DNA from 4 places in the Jeotgalibacillus marinus genome. Region 3 is predicted to be linked to each of the others. Evidence: predicted binding sites of a transcription regulator. Region 3 holds the regulator's gene; each other region holds the start of a gene.

Region 1 (5,043 bases), on a different contig from region 3:
GCTCTGGTCCTAGGACAAGGATGGTGAATAGTTGGACACCTGTGTATATCCCACTAACAAGGAACAATGCTGGTAAGGTTTCCTTAATTCCTTTAAGTCCATCAAGAATAAAGATCAACAGAAATGGTATCGTGAAAGAAATCATTGGAAGCGTAAATGCAAGTGTCCGTGATAGTTCAATCGCTTCTATATTCCCCATCTGTGCCCCCACAATGACCGGTATCCCAATCGCACCGAATGCTCCAGAAGAAGCATTCGCAATTAAACATAGTGCCGCTGCCTTCAACGGACGGAAGCCAAGCTCTACAAGTAATGCCGCACAAATCGCAATCGGAACACCAAACCCAGCTGCCCCTTCTAAAAAGGCGTTAAAGCAAAAGCCAATGAGTAAAAGCTGTAGTCGTTGATCGGGAGATATACCTGCTATACTGGCACGTATAACGGTGAATTTACCTGTTTTAACGGCAATTTTGTAAAGCCACACCGCCATAATTACGATATATCCAATTGGCCATAAGCCATTAAATATTCCAAGGACTGAGGCAGAAAAAGCTTTGGCAAACGGCATATCGAAAAACAGGACAGATACAAGAAAGCTAAAACAAAGGGTAAGAAGAGCGGCGAGAATGCCCTTCATTTTAAACATTGTTAAAGCTAAAAAGAAAAATACGATCGGAAGAACAGCAACTAGTGCACTTAAAATTTCATTACCGAACGGGTCATATTGTTGTAACCACATAAATAGTCTCTCCATTCTAAAAGTAGCATGCAAGAATTCTTCTTATTATTCTTTAAAGTGAGGAGCCAAAACATCTTTTAATACCTTGGCACTGTGTTTAAACTGTTTTTGTTCATGCTCATTGAGCGTTAATTCTATAACTTCCCTGATTCCGTTTCGATTCACAATAGCGGGAACGCCTATATAAACATTTTCTTCTTCGTACTGTCCGTCAAGGTACGTGCTTACAGTTAGGATGCTATTTTCATTATTTAAAATGGCTTTTGTTATTCGAGCGAGCCCCATGGCAATCCCATAATAAGTTGCTCCTTTTTTCTCGATAATATGGTAAGCTGCATCGCGAACGTTCACAAAGAGCTCATCTAAATCTTTCATCTGATAAGCTGAATTTCTTTCGATTAATTCAGTAACGGGCACTCCACCTATATCAGCTTGACTCCAAACCGGTAGCTCTGTATCACCATGTTCACCAATAATATGTGCATGAACGTTAGCTGGGGATACATCAAAGTACTCGCCGAGCAAAAAGCGAAAACGACCAGAATCAAGAATCGTACCACTACCAATTACTCGTTCTGTCGGTAGACCACTATATTTCCATGTAGCATAAGTCAAAATATCCACAGGGTTAGTTGCAACTAAGAACATCCCATCAAAGCCACTGGCCATAACCTGATCAACAAGCGACTTGAAAATCTTTAAATTCTTCTCGACAAGATCTAAGCGAGTTTCACCTGGTTTTTGGTTCGCGCCCGCGCAAATACACACGATAGCGGCATCTTTACAATCATCAAAATTTCCATACCATGTTTTCGTTGGATTAGGTGCAAACACTTTACCATGATTCAAATCCATGGCATCACCCATCGCTTTATTTTCATTTAGATCGATAATGACTAATTCTTCTGTAATCGATTGATTAAGTAACGCGAATGCATAACTGCTCCCTACAGATCCTGCCCCAATAAGTACTACACGATTGACGTTTCTTTGAATCATATCAATTCCTCCTTAGTTTGAGTAAGTGTATAAATATTGTGAAATAGTTCACAAATAAGTAAACAAATAAATAAAATTTTTTGTGCATCACTACAATTTTTAAAATATATTATTGTGAAATGTTTCACAAACATATTCTACTCCTGATTGTTGTTAATTGTAAAGTGTTTTTTTCTACAGTATCACTTTTTGTTATTTAAAGCGTTTTCCTCTCACTAGAATTGCCACAAGTTGAAATTTCATACTCATTTTTAGATCCGTTTGGCTTTTCCCAACGTACGATTTCACTCTTAGAAAAGCGATGATCATTTGGTACTCAAAACCTCCAAGAAGAGTGTTTTTTGAAAACTTCCCGGGTCGTGAATTCGTCCAGACTTTTCTCTTGAGGCATTCAGGGTTAAAATATAGTAAGAACCATCTTGCTGAAATGTAAAATCATCGACAAATTATCGTCATCCTTTAATCGCTTCTTAAAAAACGGTAAAAAAAATAAGTAGTTTTATTTCCTTCAAATAAGGAGGTGAAAAATGTACATATTTAAGGATTTTTTTAATAAAAAAGTAGAGCTATCATTTGATGATCAGCCTTTTTCTGAAAGCCCAAAACATGTCTGGATCATGACACGATATGAAAACAAATGGGTGATGACGAAGCATAAAAAAAGAGGGTTAGAGTTTCCTGGGGGGAAAGTTGAACAAGGTGAAACGGTCGAACAAGCTGCACGTCGAGAAGTAAGAGAGGAAGTCGGTGCAGAGATAAGCGATCTTTATTATATTGGGCAGTACAAGGTGGAAGGAAATCCTTCGATTATAAAATCTATTTTTTTCACTGAAGTAACTCATTTTATCGAACAAGATCATTATTTTGAAACGAATGGACCACATCTTCTAGAGGAAGATCTATTAGTTCACCGAAATGAAGATCAATTTAGTTTTATTATGAAAGATGATGTTGTTGTTCATGCGCATCTTTTTTGGGAAAAGCATTTGAAAGAAAGAGAGGTTTAACGATGAAAGATGGTGAAATTATTCAGCGTATTCCTTTTCCATCACCACACCCTGCTGTAGAATTATTTATACTAACATTATGGTCTGGCGGCTTAAAAGTGAAGGGATTGTTAGCCGAACCTATTGGCACAGAAGCAATGGACGGTTTCCTCTATTTAAGAGGGGGGATTAAGAGTGTGGGGATGGTTCGCTCTTCCCGTATTGCCCAATTTGCTGCACAAGGGTTTATCGTTTTCGCTCCGTACTACCGTGGAAATCGTGGGGGAGAGGGGAATGAAGATTTTGCTGGAGAAGATCGAAAGGATGCTTTTTCGGGTGTTGAAGTGCTAAAAAATCATCCTCTCGTCATTGCGGAACGCATTCATGTGTTTGGCTTTTCGCGAGGTGGTGTGATGGCCCTTCAAGTGGCTGTTGAGTATCCAACGATTGCATCGATCACGACATGGGGCGGTGTCTCTGATATAGTGTTAACGTATGAAGAGCGCAAAGATCTGCGACGCATGATGAAACGAGTGATTGGTGGTTCACCAATGAAACACCCAGAAGCTTATCGCTATCGAACGCCTCTTTATGAATTACAAAAAGTAAATGCACCCGTTTTAATTATCCATGGGGTAAAAGACGTGAATGTTTCAATTGAACACGCATACCGATTAAAAGAACGATTAAAACAATTAGACAAAAAATATGAAACGTGGTTTTTTGACGATTTTAATCATGTATTTCCACCTGACACTAATCGCCAAGTGGTTAGAGATCTTTGTCAGTGGATGAAACGTCAGCGAGAAGAATGAGCCGTAAGGAGTGAAATGTATGGGAATGCCTTTAGAATTGAACACCATGATCGTGACAAAAGGGAAAGAACATCGACAACAAGAAAACTTTTTTCAACTAATAAAAGAAGGCTATCGCTTGTATCCAATGCACGTCCCATTAGAAGTAAAACGAACGATACAAGGAGAACTGAGCGGGACAGCTGAGATCTATCGTGTAGAGTGGAGAGATAACAGCACAATCATTTCCTATGAACTTATATCTTTACAGTCTAGTAATTAAAAAATGAGTGCCCAAGTTGAACTGGGCACTCATTTTATTACTAATAAAACCTAGACTAAAGGTCCACCTAATTTTACAATTTTCTCATCAACATTCGAGAATTTTTTAAAGTTTTCTTTAAATTGATTAGCAAGCTCTAATGCTTTTTTCTCATATGCTTGCTCGTTTGACCAAGCAAAACGAGGCACAAGCACGTCGTCAGGTACACCTGGTACATGTAGAGGTGTTTCAAGCCCAAATAGACCATTTTTCGTCGTTTCTGTGTTCGTTAGCTCGCCTTGAAGTGCCGCACGAATCATTGCTCGTGTGTATGATAATTTCATACGTGAGCCTGTGCCATACGCTCCACCTGTCCAGCCTGTATTGACAAGGAAAACTTGAACATCGTGCTCTTCCATTTTACGCCCAAGCATTTCAGCGTACACTGTTGGACGAAGTGGTAAGAAAGGTGAGCCAAAGCAAGTGGAGAATGTTGCCTCTGGCTCTGTAATCCCACGTTCCGTACCTGCAAGTTTTGATGTGTAGCCACTTAAAAAGTGGTACATTGCTTGCTCTTTTGTCAACTTTGAGATCGGAGGCAATACGCCGAACGCATCAGCTGTTAAAAATAAAATCGTGTTCGGATGCCCAGCCAAACTTGGTTCAACAATATTTGTCATTGCCTGTAGTGGATACGCCGCACGTGTATTTTCAGTTAGAGATGAATCATTATAATCTGCAACTTTAGTTTCAGGATCAAGAACAACATTTTCTAGCACAGATCCAAAGCGGATGGCATCAAAAATTTGTGGCTCTTTTTCTTGAGTAAGTTGGATACATTTTGCATAGCAGCCGCCTTCAATGTTGAAGATACCATTATCAGACCATCCATGCTCATCATCTCCAATAAGACGTCGGTCAGCATCTGCTGAAAGCGTTGTCTTTCCAGTGCCGGAAAGACCGAAGAAAAGGGCAACATCGCCTTCTTGTCCAATGTTTGCTGAACAGTGCATTGGTAAAATTTCTTTTTGCGGTAATAAGTAGTTCATTATAGAGAAAATGGATTTCTTCATTTCTCCTGCATATTCTGTACCACCAATTAAAATCGTACGTTTTTCAAATGACACAATAATAAATGTTTCAGATCTTGTACCGTCAACTTTAGGATCTGCTTTAAAAGATGGTGCGGATAAAATGGTAAACGGTTTTTCATTTGTAGTATCCCATTGCTCGCCATCTGCTAGACGAATAAAGAGCTGATGA
Region 2 (5,043 bases), on a different contig from region 3:
ACTGAGGGGGATGAAAAAGCACTCGATAACGTTTCCTTTACAGTAGAAAGTGGAAAAACGATTGGACTGATTGGTGCAACTGGATCTGGTAAAACAAGTGTTACACAGCTTATGACTAGGTTTTATGAACCTACTGATGGAGAAGTACTGATTGACAACATAGATGTTCGCGATTATACACTCGACTCTCTCCGAAAGAATGTAGGCTTTGTCTTACAAGAGTCGTTCTTATTTTCATCAACAATACGAGCAAATATTGCATACGGAAGACCTCATGTTGAATTAGATCAAATAGTTGAAGCTGCCAAACGCGCGCAAGCCCATGAATTTATTATGGAACTACCAAATGGCTATGACACAATGCTCGGGGAAAGGGGTCTTGGCTTATCTGGTGGACAAAAGCAAAGAATTGCGATTGCACGCGCCATATGTTTGGATCCAAGCATTTTAATTTTAGATGATGCAACAAGTGCTGTTGATATGCAAACGGAATTTAAAATTCAGCAGGCGTTACAAGAAGTCATGAAGGGAAGAACAACGTTTATTATTGCCCACAGGATTTCTTCGTTAAAGCACGCTGATGAAATTCTAGTATTTGACAACGGTAAGATCACAAATCGAGGTGCGCATTACTCGTTAATACACGAACAAGGCCAGTATAGAAGAATCTACAACATTCAATTTAAAGATCAAAAACATATGCTCCAAACACAAACAGAAATGGGGTGATACCATGCAAAAACAAGTACCGAGTAGTCAAGTAATGAATCGCTTCCGTTACTCAACGGATCAAGTGATCGAAAAGCCGTTTAACTGGCTTCAACTTTGGAGACTTTTACGCTATTTAAAGCCGTATTCAAAAAAATTACTACCGCTATCCATTGTAATGGTTTTTCTTACGACTGCAGTAAGGCTAACTATTCCAATCTTAATCGGGGTTTATGTGATTGGTGAAGCAGTTACAACTGGCGATAGAAACTTACTGATGATCCTAGTCGGAGTGATTTCTGTATTATATTTAATGAATTATGTTGCGAATATTTATCGAATACGGTGGATGAATATATTAGGGCAAAGTGTTATATACGATTTGAGAAAGCATCTTTTCACGCACGTTCAATGGTTAAGTAATCGTTTTTTTGATCAACGTTCTGCGGGGTCAATACTCGTTCGGATTATGAATGATATTAACTCATTACAAGAACTTTTTACAAATGGCGTTATAAACCTGTTGATGGATGTATTGATGCTGATGGGTATCTTTGTCATCTTATTTACAATCAGTCCGGAATTGGCACTTGCAGTTATGGTGATTTTACCATTGATGTTCCTTATTTCAACAAAGCTGAGAAGAAGGATTCGTCGGTCTTGGCAAACAGTGCGTTTAAAGCAATCCAAGCTTAATTCTCATTTAAATGAAAGTTTACAAGGAATTCGTGTCACGCAATCATTTACACAAGAAAGAGAAAATGCTCAATTCTTTGACGGAATAAACACCGAAAGTTTTGAAAGTTGGAGAGAAGCGACCAAAAAAAATGCTACTTTCCGACCACTAGTAGAAATGACGAATGCGATTGGGTCTGCGATCTTAATTTGGTACGGTGCAACGTTGATTCAAAATGGAAGTCTGGAGCTAGGTGAGTTCGTTTCATTCGCTTTGTTACTAGGCATGTTCTGGGAACCAATTTCTCGTCTTGGAATGGTCTATAACCAATTATTGGTGGGGATGGCATCTTCAGAACGTATTTTTGAGTTTTTAGATGAACAACCAAACGTTTCAGAAAAGAAAAATGCTAAAACACTCGATCAAATTAAAGGTGACATTCAATTTAACCAAGTTGATTTTGCGTATTCAAGTGATCGAAAAGCACTTGATGGCATTTCTTTGGACATTAAAGCGGGAGAAACGATTGCACTTGTTGGTCATACCGGCTCTGGTAAAACGACGATAGCTAATATGATCACGCGCTTTTATGATCCTACTGCGGGTGAAATTAAAATGGATGGTCATGATTTGCGTGATCTATCTTTGAGGAGTTTGCGATCACAAATCTCGATTGTATTGCAGGATACTTTTATTTTCTCTGGAACGATTAAAGATAATATACGATTCGGTAATCCTAATGCGCCGGATGAGAAAATCGTTGAAGCTGCAAAAGCAATTGGTGCAAGTGGGTTTATCGAGAAATTGCCAAATGGATACAATACAGAAGTGGAAGAACGAGGCAATATTTTATCTGTTGGAGAACGCCAGCTGATATCGTTTGCTCGAGCGCTACTTGCTGATCCACGTATTATCATTTTAGATGAGGCAACAGCTTCAATTGATACAGAAACGGAAGTACACATTCAACATGCACTTAAAACTCTTCTGAACGGAAGAACTGCACTAATTATTGCACACCGTCTCTCAACAATTCGTGAAGTAGACCGAATATATGTGCTTGATCACGGTCGTTTGATGGAACACGGGAGTCATGATGAGTTGATGAAGCAGGAGGGTATTTATCAGAGGCTTGTTGGTTCACAATTTAATATGCTTGAAGCTTTATAAAATAACCCCTCTGGCCTTTATCAGAGGGGTTTTGTCGTCTATTCAATGTGGTCATATGACCATATCCATGCATTCCCTTTTAGAAATTCTAATAAAAGTGATACAATATTTGTGAATGAGTTCACAAATTGTTCATTTTAAATACTTCACAACGCACCTTAATATTTTATACTAGTAAAACTGAAGTGGTATAGTAAAACTAACAGAAAGACGAAGTGTTTAGGAGGCGAAATAATTGGAATTGGATAGCGTTATGCTAAGTCAATTATTGACTGCAAGTACTTTAATTTTCCACGTTATATTTGCAACATTGGGTGTTGGAGTACCTATAATGATTGCCATTGCGGAATTTTTAGGGATTAAACGAAATGACTCTCACTATTTATTGCTTGCAAGACGGTGGGCGCGTGGATATACAATTACGGTAGCAGTAGGTGTTGTTACGGGTACCGCGATTGGACTTCAACTGGCACTACTTTGGCCGAGCTTTATGCAAGTTGCAGGCCAAGTTATCGCTCTGCCACTTTTTATGGAAACATTCGCATTCTTTTTTGAAGCTATTTTCTTAGGTATTTATTTATATACGTGGGATCGCTTTAAGAACCGCTGGCTTCATTGGCTGTTGACGATTCCCATTATGATAGGATCCACGTTATCAGCATTTTTTATTACTACAGTGAATGCCTTTATGAATCAACCACAAGGGTTTGAGATTGTAGATGGAAAAACCGTAAATATTGACCCGATTGCAGCTATGTTTAATCCAGCCACCCCATCGAAAGTTTTTCATGTTGTTATGTCGAGTTATATGACATCAGCATTCATCTTGGCAGCGATTACTGCGTTTATTATTTTACGTAAAAAAGGAACGGATTATCATAAAAAAGCATTACGTTTAACCATGGTAGCTGGTTTCATATTCGCTGCGGGAACTGCATTTGCTGGTGATCTATCAGCAAAATTCTTAGCTGATTATCAACCAGAAAAGTTAGCAGCAGCTGAATGGCACTTTGAGACGGAACAAAATGCTGACTTGATCATTTTCGGTACCATAAACGAAGATGGAGAGGTAAGTAATGAAATTCGATTACCGGGGGTTCTTAGTTTTCTAGCAGGCAACTCATTTGATACGGAAGTAATTGGTTTAAATGAATTTCCAGAGGATGAGCAGCCTCCATTGTGGATCCATTATATGTTTGATTTAATGGTTATAATCGGAATGTATTCGCTCTTTATTGCGGGGATATTCATCGTATTTATATTTATGAAACGATTTAATGAGTGGAATAAGCCTCTTTTATGGGGGATTGTAGCAAGTGGACCATTGGCTATGCTTGCGATTGAATTTGGTTGGATCTTTGCAGAAGTTGGTCGTCAGCCGTGGATTTTAAGAGGGTTAATGACGGTGGATCAGGCATCAACGACTTCAGGTGATGTTGGAATCGCTCTTGCAATGTTCTTATTGCTCTATGGAGTTCTAGGAACTTTCTGTGTAACAGTGTTGATAAAAATGTTTAAAAACAAACCTCCAGAAGCAGAACTTGAAAGACGTTTTCCGAAGTGAATCATCGATAAATTAGAAGGGGGAGAGGTCGTTTTCTCCCCCTTTATCTAGTAGGAGGGAGTAGAAGATCGTGAGCTTAGAGTTAATTGGTATAACGGTACTATGGATCTTTTTATACGGTTACTTAATTGTCGCTTCGATTGATTTTGGTGCTGGTTTTTTTGCTTATTATGCGAGGGTTTCAAAACAAGAACATATAATGAGTCAATTGATTAACAGGTACTTATCGCCTGTTTGGGAAGTAACAAATGTCTTTTTTGTCTTTTTCTTTGTTGGCCTTATTGGATTTTTTCCAGATACGGCATACTACTTTGGGACAGCGTTACTAATACCAGGAAGCGTGGGGATTATTTTGCTAGCAATCCGAGGTGCCTTTTATGCATTTGGTAACTACGGATCGAAAAACAGTACATTTTTCTTATTTTTGTATGGTGCAACGGGGTTGCTAATTCCAGCAGCACTGTCAACTGCACTGACGATTTCTGAGGGTGGATTTTTGGATGTATCTGATAATAATGTCGTATTTTTAGCAAAAGAGTTATTTACTAGTCCTTATTCATGGAGTGTAGTTGTGCTTGCGATTGTCTCTGTGTTATACATTAGTGCTAGTTTTCTTACGTACTATGCAGATCGAGCAGAGGATATGGAGTCTAGAGGAATCATGCGGAAATTCTCATTACTTTGGAGTGCACCGACGATTGTCGCTAGCTTAATGGTATTCGTAGCTCTTCGTGAACACAATCCAGAACACTTCCAAAATGCTATCGACATTTGGTGGATGTTTGGCTTATCATTAGTATTCTTTATGATTGCCACATTCCTTGTTTATCAAAAGAAAATGTTTGGAATCGGATTTATCATGGTAATGCTCCAATTCTTCTTTGCATTTTTCGGCTACGGAGCATCTCATTTGCCGTATATTTTA
Region 3 (5,043 bases):
TCCTGCGTATTTAGAGAAGATAATACGATCGTCAACAACTACTTCTAGCGCGATACGTTCGCCACTTTCAAGCACACGACCTGTACCAATAGCAACAACTCTGCCCTCTTGTGGTTTCTCTTTGGCGCTGTCTGGTAAAACGATACCGCTTGATGTTTTTTCTTCTGTTTCTACCAACTCAATCACTACGCGATCACCTAATGGTTTTAACAAGTAAAACAACCTCCTCAATTATATGTAAACTATTTAGCACTCAAACCTAAAGAGTGCTAACACAAGTATTATCATAAAGAATTCTACTTTCTTTTGCAAGTAGGAACCATTACTTTTTTTACGACAAAATTCTCAACTTAGTAGGCTAGTAGATAAATAAAGGTTGGCATGTAGCGTAGCCAGTTTGAGCTTAGTCTTGTTGTTGATCGCCGCCCTATGCCTTGATGAACGAGTTGATCCTCTTTCGTCTAAAAAGATGTTTAATTTGATGCCATCTGCTTTTATTAGTAGAATAAAATGTATCGACAAATTCATTTAAAGGAGTATGCACGTGAACCGTACCTTTCTAATTATCTTGATCGCATATATTGTCATGCAACTTTCAGGAATTGCAGGCATACCCATGTTTTATTTTATTGGGTCAAATATTTCTGACGGCGATACTGCAAAAATGTTAAACCTTGCGGCAGGTTACTGGATCTTTTTTAGCTTTTTCACAACTACAATCATTACACTTTTGCTCGTTAATAAACACGATAACCTACTTACTTTAGAAGGAAATCCCGCTACTTCTGGAAAGGTTGTTTTGTGGTCATTCTTAGGGATTTTCCTCGCTTTCTTTAGTCAAGCAATGGCAGGTTTGATCCAAACACAATTTCTTGGTATTGATGTAGAGTCAGAGAATACAGCTAGCATCATTGATCTAATGTCGTATGTACCAATTGCCGCTTTTGCGATTGCTGTGCTTGGTCCCATTTTGGAGGAAATCGTCTTTCGTGGTGTTATTTTCGGATGGTTATACCGTAAATACAATTTCTTTATTTCAGGGATGTTGAGTGCGCTAATCTTTGGTGTGATTCATATGGACTTCACACACATTTTAATGTATACTGCTATGGGCTTTGCGTTTGCCTTTTTATATGCGCATACAAAACGAATTATCGTTCCAATCATTGCCCACATTTCGATCAACACGTTTGTTGTGTTCACTCAGTTCTTTTTCGCTGATCAACTCCAAGAAATGATTGAACGAAGCGAAGCCTTATTTATTTTACTACGTGCTTGTATAGGAGGAGTGCTATGAGATCACCACTCGCTCATGGAGTTATTTACCTACTATTAGGCATTGCTTTCACTTATTTTGCTATTAATAGTGTGAATACTTCGGGTTGGGGATTATTTGCTTATCTTTTCATTGCTCTTGCTACGTTTGATATTGGCTCTGGATTACGAATGATCCTCCTCCACTTTAAAATTAAAAAACATATAAAAGAAAAAAAGTAGAGGGGCCATGGCTCCTCTACTTTTTTATGATTCGCGATCAATTCGTTCTCGTCGTTCTTGCTCTTCAATGACACGTTGTTTTGCTTCTGCTTGCATGGCTTTGCGATACCCGATTTTTGCAATCCAGAGACTAATTTCGTATAAAGCAAGCAACGGTACCGTTACAAGTAAATGCGAAAAAAGCTCGGGTGGTGTAACAAAAGCTGCGACAACAAACAGCACAAAATAAGAATATTTACGAATTTTCGACAAGAACATCGGTGTGACAATTCCCAATCGAGTCACGAAAAGCATGATAACTGGTAATTGAAACAAAAATCCGAATGGAATCGTCATTTGAAATAGAAATTCAAAAAACTCATTGATGCCAATCACTGGTACGATTTCTAATTTCTCAGACACGTTGAACATAAATCGAAAAACAAATGGAAATAAAATAAAATAAGCAAAAGAAAGTCCTAATAAAAATAGGATTGCTGATACCGGAATATAACTTAGTGTGACACGTCGCTCTTTTTCATGTAACCCTGGAGAGACAAACGACCAGAGCTGATATAAAATTAACGGAGCCGTCATGATAAACGCAACAAATAAGGTGATTTGGAAATAAATTTTAACTGGATCCGTCACCTTAAATGCGTTGAGCGTTATTTGCTGTACTTCATCGGATGATTGCAAAAATTTCATTAGAGGCTCTGCAAGAAAAAATCCGATCACAATAGCAAATAGAAAGAAAACGACTACAATAATGAGTCGTTTTCTTATTTCATTTATATGATCATGGACGGACATACCTTTCTCGTTCATATGGCCACCATCCTGTTTTTATTGCTTCTTATCTTCCTTTTTGTTGTCATCATCGTCGTCAGCTAAGCCTTTCGTTGCATTCTTGAATTCACGAAGAGTGCTCCCAGCAGCTTTACCTAATTCAGGAAGCTTCTTAGGGCCAAATATTAATAGGGCAACGACAGCGATAAATACTAGGCTAATACCACCTGGCATCATAATGATTGCACCTCCTCTTTCTTTCCTTACCATCATAAATCATTCTGCCTCAACTTGCTATTGTAATGTGTCTTCCAATTGTGACGTTTCTACGTCATCTGAGTCATAATTTTTCAAAAAGTAAATGAGTGACTGAAGCTCCACTGCTAAATCAATGTGGTGGACGCGGATATCATCCGGTACATTCAACCTTGCTGGTGTAAAATTAAGAATTCCTTTAATTTCTAACGGTATAAGTCGATCTGTTATCACTTGGGCTGGACCTACTGGCACCGTTAAGATCGCAACCTCAATCTTACTAGAGTTCATTCGCTCTTCTAACTCATCCATGGAGTAAATTGGAACATCTCCAATGGATGTGCCCGCTTTTTTCGAATCTGCATCAAAAGCCATTTCGATTTTAGTATTATTATTTTTCAAGAAATTATAATGAAGAAAAGCCGTTCCAAGGTTCCCCACACCTACCAAAATTACCTTAGTTACCTCATCTTGATCCAGCGTTTTACGGAAAAAAGTTAGAAGATAATCCACATTATACCCATATCCTTTTTTCCCTAACGCACCAAAGTATGAAAAATCACGACGAATCGTTGCCGAATCTACTTTTACCGCGTCACTTAATTCTCTAGACGACACTCGTTGTTTTCCTGAGGCATGTAAATTTTTCAAAAATCGATAATATAATGGTAGTCGCTTAGCCGTCGCTTGCGGAATTTTAATCTTCTCTTGACTCATGCACATTCTCCCCCTAATGCATTCATGGCATGACGTATAAAGGTAGCCACAACATTTTGTAGCATCTTTTGTCACAACGAAATCTGATGGCGCTTTCAATTATGAGCGTTACAGTTATTGTTACTTCGCTCTTAAAACCATTCCATTAGATCATACACTATTATTTGGGCACAGTGCAAAGATTGCAATTTTTTCACAAATCCAGTATATTGCCTTGACGTTCTTTGTTGCGATACACTAAAGGAAGAAAATTGAGGTGGCTAAACGATGATATTATTACAAGTTAATCAACTCTCTAAAGCTTTTGGTGCTGAAGAGATTCTTTCTAATATAAAGCTTGAAGTTCAAACAAAAGATCGTATCGCTTTAGTCGGGCGCAACGGTGCGGGGAAATCGACGCTATTAAAAATGATCATTGGTCAATTATCACACGACCAAGGCGAGATAATTAAACCAAAAGAAGTTTCGATGGGCTACCTTGAACAACATAGTGGCTTGGAATCAGAACTTTCAATTTGGGATGAGATGCTCCAAGTCTTTGATCATTTTAAAAAAATGGAAAAAGACCTACGATCGCAGGAGCAACAAATGGCAGATCCTTCGATTTATGAAAACCAAGAGCGTTATGATCGCTTAATGAAAGAGTACGATGAACTTCAAGTGCAATTTAAAGAAATGGGTGGTTATCAATACGAAGCTGATATTCGCTCTGTCTTACACGGTCTACGCTTCCAAGATTTTAATTACAATACGCCTATTTCATCTTTAAGCGGCGGACAAAAAACACGTCTAGCCTTGGGTAAGCTTTTATTAACGAAACCAGACGTCATGATTTTGGATGAGCCTACGAACCACCTAGACATTGAAACACTTTCTTGGCTTGAAAACTATCTACAAGGTTATCCTGGGGCTATTTTAATCGTTTCACATGACCGCTATTTCCTTGATAAAGTTGTGAATCAAGTCGTGGAACTTTCAAGGCATCGATCACGAAAATACCACGGGAACTACAGCTTTTATCTTGATCAAAAAGCACAAAACTATGAGCGTGAATTAAAAGAGTTCGATAAACAACAAGAAGAAATCATGAAAATGGAAGATTTTATCGCGCGAAATCTTGTCCGTGCGTCGACTACTAAGCAGGCACAAAGCCGCAGAAAAAAACTAGAGAAAATGGAAAAACTAAATCGACCACAAGGCGACGAGAAATCAGCAAACTTTTCATTTAGTATCGATCGACAAAGTGGCAATGATGTCTTGAAGCTACAAAACCTTTCTATCGGTTATGAAGAAGCTGTGTCATCACAACTAACTGCAGCCATTGCAAGACAGGATAATATTGCCCTAATAGGTCCAAATGGAGTGGGGAAATCTACGTTGCTGAAAACGATCGTAAAAAAACTCACCCCTCTAAATGGTGAAATACGCTACGGTTCTAATGTTACGGTTGGGTATTATGACCAAGAACAAGCAGAGTTACATTCCAAAAAAACGGTTCTTAATGAACTCTGGGACGACTATCCGATGAAAAACGAGAAAGATATACGGACGATTTTAGGTAACTTTCTATTCTCTGGAGAAGATGTGTTAAAACCAGTTTCTACGTTAAGTGGTGGGGAAAAAGCTAGACTCGCTTTAGCTAAACTCATGATGCAACAATCAAATTTTTTAATTTTAGATGAGCCTACAAACCACTTAGATCTTGATAGCAAGGAAATCTTAGAAAATGCATTAATGGATTTTCCTGGGACAATCTTATTTGTTTCACACGATCGCTATTTTATCAATCGGATTGCCACCAAGGTT
Region 4 (5,043 bases), on a different contig from region 3:
CTCTGTTACTTGAATGTCCGATTGATAATTCTCAATCTGCTGTTTGATCAGCGCACTGATTTCTTCAGCTTTGATGCTCATGAATGTCACCCCTTATTTTATGGATCTTATCGCTTCAATTCACGCTCAAGACGTTGTAACTTACTGCGAATGGTTCCGTCAAAAATGCGGTTTCCAATACGAATCCTAAGTCCGCCAAGTAACGATGAATCGACACTATTATTTATTTGTAAGCTCTGTTTTCCAACGCGTGTAGCAAAAGCTGTAGATAAAGCTGCTTGGTCCGCGTCGCTTAGTTTGGTTGCAGAATACACTTCTGCAACAGCAACACCGCGAGCTGACAGTGCAAGCTCAATATAAGCATCCGCCATTGACACAAATTCAGTGTCTCGACGACGATCGATTAACATAGATACTACATTTAACACATACGGAGACAACCCAACAAACGATTGTTTGAATAGTTGCTTCTTCTGTGTTTTTGTAAACTTGGGAGATTGGAGAAGTAAAGAAAAATCAGGATTGCCTTGGAACACTTGGCGTACCACGCGCAAATCTGCTTCGACTGCCTCTACTTTTCCATGTTGTTGTGCAAGCTCAAAAAGAGCCTGTGCATAACGGTTTGCGACTGTTGATTTGCTCATCGCAGATCGCCTGCCTTCTCAATTGTCTCGTTGATTAGCTGTTGTTGCTCTTCAAGAGTCAATTCTTTCTCGATCACTTTCGATGCAATTAAGACAGATAAAGTAGCTACTTGCTCGCGAAGTGCGGCAACTGCTTGATCTTTTTCAGTCTCAATTTCACGTAATGCAGATTCTTTCATACGATCAGATTCTGCACGAGCGGCAGAAATAACATCTTCACGTTGAAGGGCACCTTGTTTACGCGCGTTTTCAATCAGTTCTTGTGCGTCTTGACGAGCTTCTTTTAAAAGTTGACGTTGCTCTTCAAGCTGTTGCTTTGCTTCAATACGACTTTTTTCAGCTGCTTCAATTTCACCAGCAATGTGGTCTTCACGTTGCTTCATGATGCCCATAAGTGGACCCCATGCGAATTTCTTCATTAGGAACAATAAGATCATGAACATAACTAGTTGGAAAAGAATATCTCCACCGTTAAAGCCACTACCTGCTCCAAGAATAAATGCGTCAAGTGTGAACACGCTCGTTTCACTCCCTTCAAGAGTTGATCAAAAATACAATGTATAGTTCATCTTTCTACTATTTGAGAGAAAGATTATAGACATAAAGGAATGGCGAAGGTTCGCTTGGAATGATCTTCGCCAGGTTGGAACGTTGTTACGTGATTATTGACCTTGTACGATGAACGCAATAACTACTGCGATAATCGGAACGGCCTCAACCAATGCAACCCCGATGAACATTGTAGTTTGAAGCATACCACGAGCTTCTGGTTGACGAGCGATACCTTCTACTGTTTTAGAAACGATCATACCGTTACCGATACCTGCACCTAGTGCTGCTAAACCTACCGCTATTGCTGCTGCTAATAGACCAATTGAACCTGTAATCATTTGGGGAAATCCTCCTTGTATTAGATAATAATTTTTTATGAATACTGATTGTTCATTTACTGAACAGGTAATATATTAATGGTCGTGACTCACTTTGTGAGACATATAAACCATCGTTAACATAACAAAGATATATGCTTGGATTGTAAGGATAAAGACTTTGAATGACATCCAAGCGAGCGTTGGAATTGCTGCTGCAGCCCAACCAAAAGCACCAGTAGTAGCTAATCCTCCTACTAATAGTGCGAGTAGGATCTCACCTGCGTAGACGTTACCGTAGAGACGTAAACCGAGTGTTAACGTATTAGCGAATTCTTCAATGATCTTCAGCGGGAATAGGAAACTCATTGGGCGGAAAAAGTCTTTTCCGTATTCCTTGAAGCCCTTCATTCTAATACCATAATAATGGGTTAAACCAATAACCATAATAGCAAGAGTCATCGTAATGACTGGATCAGCTGTTGGTGATTTCCACCATAATACGTGGTCATATGTGATCGCGAATGGCAACCCCAAAAAGTTGGAAATGGCCACATACATAATCAAGGTAATACCAAGAATATGGAAACTACCACCCGTTTTCCAGTCCATGTTACTCTTAATGATATTTCGCACAAAATCCATGATCCATTCCATGAAATTTTGCATTCCAGTCGGCTTCATTGCTAGTGCTCTTGTCGAAAGAACAGCGATAAGAAACACGATTACACTTGCAACTGTCACCATCAGAACATTGGAAAGATTAAAGGTTAGCCCCAGAAACTCACGCAACGGCGCTTCATGATCCATTTATTTTCACCTCTCTTTCTGCTTCTTGTGTAGGATAGTTTGTTGCCAAAAATAATCTATCATAATGACGATGTAAACCATCATTAATCCAATAACAGTGGAAATCAAGTGAATGAATTCCGGAAACTTCAATGCAATTAACACTGCAACCCCTGCTGAGGCCATTCGAGAAAACGTTCCAAGTGAGCGCACTTTTTTCCCTTCTTCAAGCGCGCGATCAAAGCGCTCCATTCGCTTCCTAATCAACCAGAGGTTAAAAAGGCTGAGCGAACTTCCTAGTATTAGGCCTAGAAAAACGGATGGATAGGGGGTAAATCCCCAGCCGAGGAAGAAGATGGATAGCAAGTATAATATGTACTTGGTATACCGTTGGAAATGCTGTTTTAGGTCAGGCATTCTATTAGTCTCCTGAGTCGAAATGATTCACTGTGCCGAAGCATGGCGTAAATTCCCGTCCCAAGACCAAGAACTAAACCCATGATCAAAAACAGCGGTTCTGTGTTCCATTTCTGATCTAACCACCTTCCGGCGAAAAGACCGACCAGCATGGAACCAGCTAGTTGTGACAGAATGGCAGAATACAATGCCATCGCTCGGTACGGACGTCTATGTTGACACATAAGCGCATCCTCACATTCTGAGAATGGAATTGGGGTCTGGGCAAAAAAAAGCCTCGAAAGAACCGGAAAATGCCCGCTTCTCGAGTCCATGAAAACCTTATCATTACACCCTTTAAAAGCATACAATAGGCACTATTGTATGTCAACGAGTACTCGACAAAAAGTTCACAACGTCAAAAATGGTTCTAAGCGCGTTCACATTTTGGACAAAACGACCTTTCGTTCGCTAAAATACGCTGTCCCCACCAGCGAACGAAAGCATGATTCAACACTCTTTACAGCTAAGAATTGCTGTTCACCAAGGGTATTTCAGAGCCCGAAATGGTTTTCGGGGTGACAGTTTACGCCCGGTCTTCAGTTCGACATAGACAAGCAAAAAGCACCATAGAGATGGCGCGTCTCCATGATGCTTTTTGAGCTATTTTTCGACATTAAAAGGGGCTGGTCGTTCAGAAATTTGATCGAAGTGAAAACGGATTGCTTCCGCAATTCGTTTTGATGCATTTCCGTCCCCATATGGATTGGATGCTTTCGACATTTTTTCATGCGCTTTTGAATCAACAACAAGCTCTTTTGCCATCGTATAAATTTGTTCTTCTTTGATTCCTGCAAGCTTTAACGTACCTGCTTCAATTCCTTCAGGACGCTCTGTCGTATCACGTAACACAAGAACTGGTACCCCAAGCGACGGTGCTTCTTCTTGCACTCCACCAGAATCCGTTAAAATAAGATAGGCTTTTGATGCGAAGTTATGGAAGTCAATCACATCAAGCGGTTCGATTAAATGAATGCGATCGTCTCCACCAAGAATCTCTTGAGCAATTTCACGAACAGCTGGATTCATATGAACCGGATATACAACCTGCACATCCTCATGCTCGTCCACAATGCGTTTAATTGCTCTAAACATATTCTTCATTGGCTCACCAAGGTTTTCCCGTCGATGAGCGGTTAAAAGAATTAAGCGATCATCACCAAGCTTCGTTAAGATCTCACTAGAGTAATCCTCTTTTACCGTTGTCTTTAAGGCATCAATCGCTGTGTTACCCGTAATGAAAATACTTGCTTCTGGTTTATTCTCACGGATTAGATTGGCAAATGATTGATCGGTTGGTGAGAAGTGAAGGTCTGCTACAACGCCTGTTAGTTGACGATTCATTTCTTCTGGGAATGGAGAGTATTTGTTCCACGTCCGAAGACCTGCTTCCACGTGTCCCACTGCGATTTGATTGTAAAATGCTGCAAGACTCGCGACGAAAGTCGTCGTTGTATCACCATGAACAAGTACGATATCAGGCTTCGTCTCTTTCATAATGCGATCTAAGCCTTCCAACCCACGCGCTGTCACATCAATAAGCGTTTGCCGATCCTTCATTATATTTAAATCATGGTCAGGCGTGATATTAAAAATATTCATCACTTGATCTAGCATTTCACGGTGTTGCGCTGTAACCGTCACAATCGGTTCAAAAAATTCACTTTGCTTCTTTAATTCAAGTACGAGTGGAGACATCTTAATCGCCTCAGGTCTCGTCCCAAAAATCGTCATAACCTTAATTCGTTTGAACATGATGCTGGTTCCTCCTCTTTAAGGCAAGCATATAAAAAACGCTTTTGAGCGCTAACGGGGTTAAACCCCTTCACGCACAAAAGTGTCCTTAAGCCAATGCGAATTCAACATTTTATTGTTCGTTAGGAATTATTTCGTTCCGAAAAGTCTGTCGCCAGCATCGCCTAGACCTGGTACGATGTAGCCTTTTTCGTTTAGTTTTTCGTCAAGAGATGCAATATAGATGTCAACGTCGTCGTGTTCTTTTTGGATTTCTTCGACACCTTCAGGAGCTGCTACTAGACAAAGGAATTTAATATTTTTCGCTCCACGCTTTTTAAGTGAGTGAATGGCTTCAACTGCCGATCCACCCGTTGCGAGCATTGGATCCACCAAAATAAAATCACGTTCCTCCACATCAGATGGAAGTTTCACGTAGTACTCGATTGGTTGCAGTGTTTCAGGATCACGATACAATCCCACGTGTCCTACTTTTGCAGCTGGAATCAATTTTAAAATACCGTCAACCATACCGATTCCTGCACGCAGGA

The links. Region 3 encodes Rex, which represses fermentation and respiration genes when NADH is low (regulators of the CRP and FNR family bind a similar motif). Its sites were predicted from a motif close to TTGTGAAATATTTCACAA; they were not measured.
Region 1: a site for Rex is predicted at 1,851-1,868, ahead of AB1471_RS13650 (L-lactate dehydrogenase). Genes of this name have one in related genera too.
Region 2: a site for Rex is predicted at 2,664-2,681, ahead of AB1471_RS06585 (cytochrome ubiquinol oxidase subunit I). Genes of this name have one in related genera too.
Region 4: a site for Rex is predicted at 3,097-3,114, ahead of AB1471_RS03360 (AtpZ/AtpI family protein). Genes of this name have one in related genera too.

Annotation. Positions count from the first base shown of each region.
Region 1 is NZ_JBFMIA010000016.1:33,526-38,568, reverse strand. It holds gene AB1471_RS13655 (L-lactate permease) at 1-739, opposite strand, end outside; gene AB1471_RS13650 (L-lactate dehydrogenase) at 785-1,738, opposite strand; gene ytkD (RNA deprotection pyrophosphohydrolase) at 2,266-2,745, shown strand; gene AB1471_RS13640 (alpha/beta hydrolase family protein) at 2,748-3,539, shown strand; gene AB1471_RS13635 (DUF2584 domain-containing protein) at 3,559-3,801, shown strand; gene pckA (phosphoenolpyruvate carboxykinase (ATP)) at 3,852-5,043, opposite strand, start outside.
Region 2 is NZ_JBFMIA010000003.1:294,841-299,883, reverse strand. It holds gene AB1471_RS06595 (ABC transporter ATP-binding protein) at 1-729, shown strand, start outside; gene AB1471_RS06590 (ABC transporter ATP-binding protein) at 734-2,554, shown strand; gene AB1471_RS06585 (cytochrome ubiquinol oxidase subunit I) at 2,790-4,118, shown strand; gene AB1471_RS06580 (cytochrome d ubiquinol oxidase subunit II) at 4,189-5,043, shown strand, end outside.
Region 3 is NZ_JBFMIA010000029.1:3,666-8,708, reverse strand. It holds gene groES (co-chaperone GroES) at 1-213, opposite strand, end outside; gene AB1471_RS15940 (CPBP family intramembrane glutamic endopeptidase) at 545-1,297, shown strand; gene AB1471_RS15935 (YdiK family protein) at 1,294-1,497, shown strand; gene tatC (twin-arginine translocase subunit TatC) at 1,522-2,304, opposite strand; gene AB1471_RS15925 (twin-arginine translocase TatA/TatE family subunit) at 2,323-2,499, opposite strand; gene AB1471_RS15920 (redox-sensing transcriptional repressor Rex) at 2,560-3,237, opposite strand; gene AB1471_RS15915 (ABC-F family ATP-binding cassette domain-containing protein) at 3,505-5,043, shown strand, end outside.
Region 4 is NZ_JBFMIA010000002.1:69,454-74,496, forward strand. It holds gene atpA (F0F1 ATP synthase subunit alpha) at 1-81, opposite strand, end outside; gene AB1471_RS03335 (F0F1 ATP synthase subunit delta) at 108-644, opposite strand; gene atpF (F0F1 ATP synthase subunit B) at 641-1,162, opposite strand; gene atpE (F0F1 ATP synthase subunit C) at 1,307-1,519, opposite strand; gene atpB (F0F1 ATP synthase subunit A) at 1,610-2,323, opposite strand; gene AB1471_RS03355 (ATP synthase subunit I) at 2,330-2,719, opposite strand; gene AB1471_RS03360 (AtpZ/AtpI family protein) at 2,707-2,943, opposite strand; gene wecB (non-hydrolyzing UDP-N-acetylglucosamine 2-epimerase) at 3,362-4,513, opposite strand; gene upp (uracil phosphoribosyltransferase) at 4,643-5,043, opposite strand, start outside.